One region of the Streptomyces sp. NPDC006458 genome, then DNA from elsewhere that is predicted to be linked to it. Evidence: riboswitches for the same ligand, from Rfam matches in the RefSeq annotation. Region 1 holds a riboswitch; the other holds the start of a gene.
The links. A riboswitch is a leader RNA that binds a small molecule or an ion and turns the genes downstream of it on or off. The one in region 1 is predicted to bind cyclic di-AMP.

Region 2: another riboswitch for cyclic di-AMP. It lies ahead of ABZZ79_RS18465 (C40 family peptidase); the one in region 1 lies ahead of ABZZ79_RS26735 (peptidoglycan DD-metalloendopeptidase family protein).

Annotation. Positions count from the first base shown of each region.
Region 1 is NZ_JBEXPR010000021.1:68,795-72,752, reverse strand. Features, by position in the region: gene ABZZ79_RS26740 (tyrosine-protein phosphatase) at 1-633, opposite strand, end outside; cyclic di-AMP (ydaO/yuaA leader) riboswitch at 1,274-1,439, shown strand; gene ABZZ79_RS26735 (peptidoglycan DD-metalloendopeptidase family protein) at 1,444-2,481, shown strand; gene ABZZ79_RS26730 (SGNH/GDSL hydrolase family protein) at 2,686-3,471, shown strand.
Region 2 is NZ_JBEXPR010000012.1:144,211-148,168, forward strand. Features, by position in the region: gene ABZZ79_RS18450 (DUF397 domain-containing protein) at 1-56, opposite strand, end outside; gene ABZZ79_RS18455 (helix-turn-helix transcriptional regulator) at 66-935, opposite strand; gene ABZZ79_RS18460 (ATP-binding protein) at 1,149-1,607, shown strand; gene ABZZ79_RS18465 (C40 family peptidase) at 1,884-2,357, opposite strand; cyclic di-AMP (ydaO/yuaA leader) riboswitch at 2,362-2,564, opposite strand; gene ABZZ79_RS18470 (hypothetical protein) at 3,395-3,520, opposite strand.

The DNA.
Region 1 (3,958 bases):
CTCGGGCGAGTACGCGGAGACGGAGTCGCCGTTGCGGCGCACCTTGTAGCGGCGGTGCTTGGCGTTCGACTCCAGGTAGTCGGCGAGGATCGCGTCGCGCTCGACACCGATGGCCAGCAGGGTGACGGCCACGGAAAGGCCCGCGCGGTCCTTGCCCGCCGCGCAGTGCATCAGCGCGGGGACGCTGTCCTCGGCGAGGGCGTGCAGTACGCGTGAGTGCTCGCCGGTGCGCTCGCGGATGATCGTGCGGTACGAGGTGATCATCCGGTCGGCCGCCTTGCCGTCCGCCAGGATCGAGCGCAGCTGGTCCAGGTTCCCGTCGCGGACCATCTTCCAGAACTCGGCGCCGTCGGCCGGGTCGCTCAGCGGCAGATTGACGTTGCGCACACCGGGCAGGTCGACGTCCGGGCCCTCCAGCTTATGGTCGGCCCCGTTGCGGAAGTCGAAGATCGTGTGCAGACCGAGGGAGGAGAGGAAGGCGGTGTCCTCCGCGGTCGCGTGCGCGAGGTGGCCGCTGCGGTAGAGCGCGCCGTGGCGCACCCGGCGCCCGTCGACCGTCGGCAGTCCGCCCACGTCACGGAAATTGCGCACGCCTGCCAGCTCGGGCTCGGTGGACGGGACCTGCTGCGTCACGGGGGCTCCCTCCCGGTCGGACCCTTCGGCGCGGCTCGTCGACGGGCGTGCTCACGACGATACGACATGGCTTCCTGAGGCAACGAGTTGACGCCCGGGGGATCTCGGCAGCCTGTCGTGAGGTGCGGGCCCGTGCGGTTGTCAGGCCTGCTCGGGTACGGGGAGGAAGCAGCACCTCAGTGGGCTCACTTCGCGGCGTCGGGGGACAGCACCCTGGGTCAAATCGGGTCACAAGGTACGAAAGGTCTGAAACGGGCGAAGTTCTCCAAGGCGCCTCATCGCCGGCAATGCCGCCGGCGGTCTTGATGTGGCAGTTATCTGGCCGCGTCGCATCTGGGCCTTCTGTCCGAATTGGTGCCTTCATTCCAACTCGCGCTGGAATAAAGACACCTGGAGAGATGTCACGTGAGGAGCGTCATATCGGTGACCGTGAGTCGTTCGTCATGCTCACGTAATCGAAGTGCTTTTCAAGGGCATTTGAGAAACCCGACAAGGTCATATTGCACGGAGTGTGACCGGGAAACTCCCGAAGGGATCAAGAACTCACGCTTCGGGCGGAAACTCTTGCTTGTCCCTTTGCGTCTTGCTCGCTTACGTTCGCCACCGATCCGGACGGATGCCTAATCCTGCCGCCGACCGGAGCCCGCACCAACCCATCCGTGCACGGCAGGAGCGGGGGACCCACAGGTACATCCGCCTGTTTCCGGTCTCCGGATCTCAGGCTTGGGGTAAAGCCGCGCCTCGGCGCGACCGGACATCTCCAGTCCGCACCCGACAGCTCACCTCGCAGGCGCCGGAGAGGAATTCGACATGCCCGTGAAGGGTAAGCACCGTCGTCCCAAGGCCCTGCGCCTGACCCGTTCTCTCGCCGTCGCCGGAACCGGTGGCGCCGCTCTCGCCCTCCCGCTGCTCGCGGCCGGCGGCGCCAACGCCGCGACCGGGCAGACCGTTTCCCATCAGGCCGTCCAGTCGGCCGTCACGGTCGAGAAGTCCGCCGTGCAGTTCAAGGCCGCCGTGAAGGCCGCCGCGGCGAAGTCGGCCCCGCGCATCTACTCCGTGAAGGCCGGCGACTATCTCTCGAAGATCGCCACGGAGCAGAAGGTCAGCGGTGGCTGGCAGAAGCTCTACGAGGACAACCGCGCGGCCGTCGGCGGCGACCCGTCGCTGATCCACCCCGGCCTGAAGCTCACGCTCGGCAAGAAGGCGGCCGAGGCCCGGTCCGCGAAGCCGGCCGTGCCGCAGCAGTCCTCGCCGAAGCCCGCCGAGTCGCCGAAGCCCGCCGAGCCGTCGAAGCCCGCCGAGGCGTCGAAGCCCGCCGAGCCGTCGAAGCCCGCCGAGTCGCCGAAGCCCGCCGAGTCGCCGAAGCCCGCCGAGGCTTCCGCGGAGCAGTCCTCCTCCGGCGAGTCCACCGACGCCCAGACGACCACCACCACGGCGAGCGGCTTCAGCGCCCCCGTCTCCGGTGCGGGCGTCGGCACGGCCTACCGCGTGGCGGGCAGCATGTGGTCCAGCGGGTACCACACGGGCGCCGACTTCGTCGTCCCGACCGGCACCTCGCTGAAGTCCGTGGGCGCGGGCACCGTCGTCTCCGCGGGCTGGGGCGGCGCGTACGGCAACCAGGTCGTCGTCCGGCTGGCCGACGGCTACTACGCCCAGTACGCCCACCTGTCCTCGTTCTCCGTCTCGGCCGGTCAGTCCGTGACCGCCGGGCAGCAGGTCGGCCTCTCCGGTGCGACCGGCAACGTGACCGGCCCGCACCTGCACTTCGAGATCCGCACCACCCCGAACTACGGCTCGGACGTGGACCCGATCTCCTACCTCCGCTCGCACGGTGTCGCCATCGGCTGACACCCCTGCCGTTCAACCGCCGAAGGCCGGACCCCGATCCCCGGGTCCGGCCTTCGCCGTGTCCGGAGTTATTCCGCGGATGCCAAGACTTGACCAGTGGCTTATCTCACCGTCCGTCAACCCCTGCCTACGGTCGCGTAGGTCACATTCGAAGGGGAATCATGGTCCGACGTGGCAGACGATTCGAAGAACGACAGCAGATCAGTGATCGGGTCGTACGTGGCGGTGGGGGACAGCTTCACCGAGGGCGTCGGCGACCCCGGCCCCGACGGGGCGTTCGTGGGGTGGGCCGACCGGTTCGCGGTACTGCTCGCCGACCGGCGGCCCGAGGGCGATTTCGACTACACCAACCTCGCCGTGCGCGGGAAGCTGCTCGACCAGATCATGGCGGACCAGTTGCCGCGGGCCGTGGAACTCGCCCCCGACCTGGTCTCCTTCTGCGCGGGCGGCAATGACATCCTCCGGCCCGGTACCGACCCCGACGACGTCGCCGAGCGCTTCGAGCGGGCGATCGCCGCGCTGACCGAGGCGGCCGGCACGGTGCTGGTGACGACCGGCTTCGACACCCGCGGCGTCCCGCTGCTCAAGCACCTGCGCGGAAAGATCGCCACGTACAACGGGCATGTCCGGGCCGTCGCCGACCGGTACGGCTGCCCGGTCCTCGACCTGTGGTCCCTGAAGTCCGTCCAGGACCGCCGGGCCTGGGACGACGACCGGCTCCACCTCTCACCCGAGGGCCACACCCGTGTGGCCCTGCGCGCCGGGCAGACCCTCGGCGTCGACGTCCCCGCCGACCCCGAGCAGCCCTGGCCGACCCTGCCGCCCCGCGGCACGCTCGAGGTCCGCCGCGACGACGTCCACTGGGCCCGCGAGTACCTCGTCCCCTGGATCGGCCGCCGCCTGCGCGGGGAGTCCTCCGGCGACCACGTCACGGCCAAGGGCGCCCTGAGCCCGGACGACATCAGGCTCCGGATCGGCAAGGTGGCCTGACGGCCGACCCCTGCCGGGGGCGCGGAGCTCGCGCCCCCGGAGCCCCGGCGAACCACGCGCTGGACCATGGGCGACCCGGGGCCCGCGTTCCGCCGCCCCGGACCCGGGGGACGCCTCCGGGTCCGGGGCGGTGGCTTCGGACCCGGCTGGGTACCTGTCCACGTTCCGCCGTGCTTCCGTCGGCGGCCCGTGGCGTGGCCCGGGTCTGTCTGGGCGAGGGTCGTGGCGGGGGTCGGCCCGCGTACCGCTGTGCCTCTTGCGGTGTCCGGAGGGATGTCTCTGGATCCGGTCGGGGGAGGGTCGGTGTTCCGTCGTGGCGGTGGCGGTGGCGGTGGCGGTGGCGGTGGCTGTGGCGGTGGCGGTGGTCTGGGGGTGGCTTCGGGGTCGGCCGGGTAGCTGTCCGCCGCTTGCTTCCGTTGCGGTCCGGGGTCCGGGGTCCGGGGGCCGGGGTCCGTCGGCCGGAGGCCTGCCCGCGTTCCTCCTCCGC
Region 2 (3,958 bases), on a different contig from region 1:
CACTGCGCGCTGTTCAGTCGGGTACTGGAGGGTACGTCGCGAGGCAGTGCGGTCATGGTGCCCCCTTACGCGCCGTCGACTGTGGTGGCGATGTGATCCAGCGAGTCCTCAGGTGAAAGAGCGTGCCTCTGAAGGGCGTTGAAGGCCTCGATGTAGGCCTCCAGGTCTTCTTTCCGTTCGAGGTAGAGGCTACTCGTCATATGGTCGAGAACAACCACGTCCAGATCAGAAGTGCGCGGAAATGAGAAGATAACGAAAGGCCCGGAGATGCCGATATGCGCCCCGGCCGAGAACGGCAGCACCTGGATGCGCACCTGCGGCAGCCGTGCGGCCTCCAGCAGCCGCAGCAACTGCCGTTCCATCACCTCGGGTCCGCCCACCTCCCTGCGCAGCACGGCCTCGTCCAGCACCGCGCTCAGCTCCAGCGGCGGCCGCGTCCGCAGCACGTCCTGCCTGGCCAGCCGCACCTGCACCAGCGCGTCCAGACGGTCGTCCGGCTCGCCGCGCAGGCCGCCCACCGCGGCCCGGGTCACCGCGCGGGCGTACTCGGGCGTCTGGAGCAGTCCGGGCACGACCGACGTCTCCAGCGTGCGCATCGCGCTGGCCTGCGACTCCAGGCTGATGAAGTCCCGGTAGGCGGGCGGCAGCACCCCGCGGTAGGCGTGCCACCAGTGGTGCCGCCCGACCCCGTCGTCCGAGCCCGCCAACGTCAGCAGCAGCTCACGCAGTTCGTGACCGGCGACACCGTAGGCGTCCAGCAGTAACCGCACATCGGCCGGTTTCACGCCACTCGCGCCTGTCTCGATCCGGCTCACTTTCGACTGGTGCCAGCCCACCAGACGGGCCGCCTCACCACTGGTGAGCCCCGTCCGGGCGCGCAGGGCACGCAGCTCGGCGCCGAGTTTGCGGCGGCGCACCGCGGGACCGTGCTGCATGGGCCTACTCCCTACTCCTCAAGAGCCGCCCAAATACGTGCTGCCGTCGCAGAGTTCACCGCTTCGAGCGACAGATATATGCATATCTTGGTGGATCGGCACCATGACCGGCGCACTGGTGGCAGTCTGACGGAGAAGCACCAGTCCGGGACCGTACTCGAACCATCCGATCCTTGTCGGACCGCGGTCCCGTGGGAAAGGGACGACGTCGCCATGGCCGACCACCTGGAAGCATCCGTCACTCTGCCGAGCGATCCCGCCTCGGTCTCCGCGGCTCGTGCCTACGTCCTCGACACCCTGGCGGAGTGGGGGCTGCCGTCGGACACCGACGCCGCCGACAGTATCCGGCTCATCGTCTCCGAACTCGCCACCAATGCCGTACAGCACACCTTCGGGCAGTCACCCACCTTCACGGTGGACATGCGCCTGGAGCGTGACGAACATCTGCGCATCGGTGTCACCGACAGCCACCCGAGATTCCCCAAACGGCTTCCGGCCGCCGTGCAGCAGGACAACGGCCGCGGCATGGTCATCATCCGCTGGCTCACGGCGGAGTGCGGCGGCAGGCTCCGCGTGCGTCCCACACGCGAGGGCGGCAAGACGGTCGCGATCGACCTCCCGTGGACCGTCCCGGCCCAGCCCGTCCCGGCGGCGGGCCAGCAGGAGCCGTGACACCTGGGCCCGCCCCACCCGGCGTGTCCGGCCTCCCACGGGCCCTCAGGCCACGCAGGGCCGCCGCAGCGGCTCCGGTCGGTGCCTGGCGCCGCCACGGAGCTCCCGGGTGCCGTACGGCGCCCCCGGCGCCCTATTCACCTGCCGTCGTCCGTGAGTGGCCTGTGCGGGCCGTCTCGGGCTGCTCGGGCAGTTCCCCGGCGCCCCCTGCGGGGCCCGTGCGGTGGACCCGGGCGGTGACGGCCTGTCAGGGTGGCCGCACCGCCCGGGAGCGGATCAGCTGACGCGGCCGTACCAGACACTGCTCGTCCAGATCTTCTGGAGCCGCACCACGTCGCCGGTCTTCGGGGAGTGCCAGATCTTGCCCTTACCGGCGTAGATGCCCACGTGGTAGACGTTCGAGCCCGAGTGGAAGAACACCAGGTCCCCGGCCTTGCGGTTCCTGGACGAGATGTGCCGGGTCTTGTTGTACTGCTGGGCCGCCGTGCGCGGCAGGGTCTTGCCCGCCTTCTTGTACGAGTAGAGCGTCAGCCCGGAGCAGTCGAACCGGTACGGCCCTGTGGCGCCGTACCTGTACGGCGAGCCCTTCTTCGAGGCGGCGACCTGGAGCGCCTTCGTCGCGGGCGTGGCGGCGGCGGCCTCGGCGGCGCCCCCCGGCACCACGAGCGAGCCGCCCACCGCGGCGATGGTGAGAGCCGAGGCCGTACCGGCCCGGGCCATGAGCGACGGGACACGATTCTGCGCGGTCATGCGCAACCCTTCGTCAAACCGCCTGAGAAGGATGACCTGTCGGATTCGGACTGGCGAAGTAGCCCGGCCGCCCGAAGGCGGCTTCACCCCAAGGACCACTCGGAACATGCGCTCCGGCGGCCCGTCGTGCCTGGGTCCTCCACTCCTGCCGATCCACTCCTGTCGACCGGTCATCCGGGCGGCGGCAGGACTCGGCGTCCGCCCGGATCGCCCCGCCGCGGTGGCGGGGGCTTGTCGTCAGACAGGGATCTTCACTCACAAGTGACCGAAAAACCCAATGGAATCGGGTATTTGTGTTGTTGCTCACCACTCACCCGTTCGGGTGGACACAGTGATCAACCGGGTCCCGTCGAGACCGCGGAACGGCCCCGGACCAGCGGCGGAACACATGGCTCCGCCCTGCGGCCACGCGCGCTGCGCAACCTTTCGGGGTCCGCGGGACGAGGGGTTTCTACGCCGAAAGGGGGTACGTCATTTGGTCCGTTTAAAGGCTGGTCCGGACGGTCCGGTGTCCGGGCCCGGAGGCGGCGCGACGCACGGTGCGGACGCCTCCGGGTGACGGGCGGTCAACTCGCGCTCCATCCGCCGGGGGGCGCTCGGCCGACTCGGGTGAACGGGTCGGCCGGACGGACGGTGCCGGGCGGCGTCCGGCGGCCGGGGCCGTCGACCCGGACCGCGCCTTCAGAGCGCCGCCCAGTGCCACCGCGGCCGGCCCCGGCGCGGCCCCGACGGTCAGGGTCAGGGTCAGGTTCAGGGCCGGTCGGCCGCCGCGGCGCCGTCGAAGTGGGACACCGAGCGGATCGGCGTCGTACGTCGTCCCCGCGCCGGGCGGCAGTCACTGGCCGAGGACGCCGAGCGGGCTCCGGCGCCATCTGCGGTGCGGAGGAGGCCCGGAGAAGGGTTGCCCGACAGGGCGGCCATGTCCGAGGCGAGGCGGGCCCCCGGCGGGGCCGATCAGCGGGACGAGGCCCGCGCCCGCGCCGCCGACGGCCGGCGTCGCCGGACCCAGGGCCCCGGCCTCCGTCCACCAGCACCCGTCAGCACACCCGGTCGGCTGTGCGCGAGGCCGTCGCGACCACCCCGAACGGGCCCGCGGCACCCACCGGCACGACCACGGCGCGTCCGCCCCGCAGTCCGCCCGGGACGACCAAGGCAGCGAGCAACTCGGGCTCCTGGCCGGTCAGGACGACGACTCCGTACGCGGACCGGTCCGCGACCGCCTGCCGGGCGCGTCCGCGAGGGCGTACCGATGGGCGTCGAACGTGCCTTCCTGCTGCTCCAGTTGAGGTTCGAGGCGGGCGGGTGGCGGCGGTGGGTCCCGGGGTGTCACCCGGGTGGCGGGCCAGGCGAAGGCCCCCAGGGCGAGGGGCGACGAGCGGGGCGGGGGGACAAGCGCGATCAGGCGGCGGGCGGGCTGGGGTGGGTGTGGAGGGCAAGGGTGGGTTCCCCGCGGGGGCGTGGGCCACGGTGGTGGCGCCGGGGAATCGGGTGGTGACGCCGAGCGGCGGCGCTCGGGGATGGCGCTCGGAGATGGCGCTTGTGGTGGCGTACTCGCCTCCGCCGCCCGCTCTCCGCCGCTTGTCAAGAAGGAACGTTCGTTT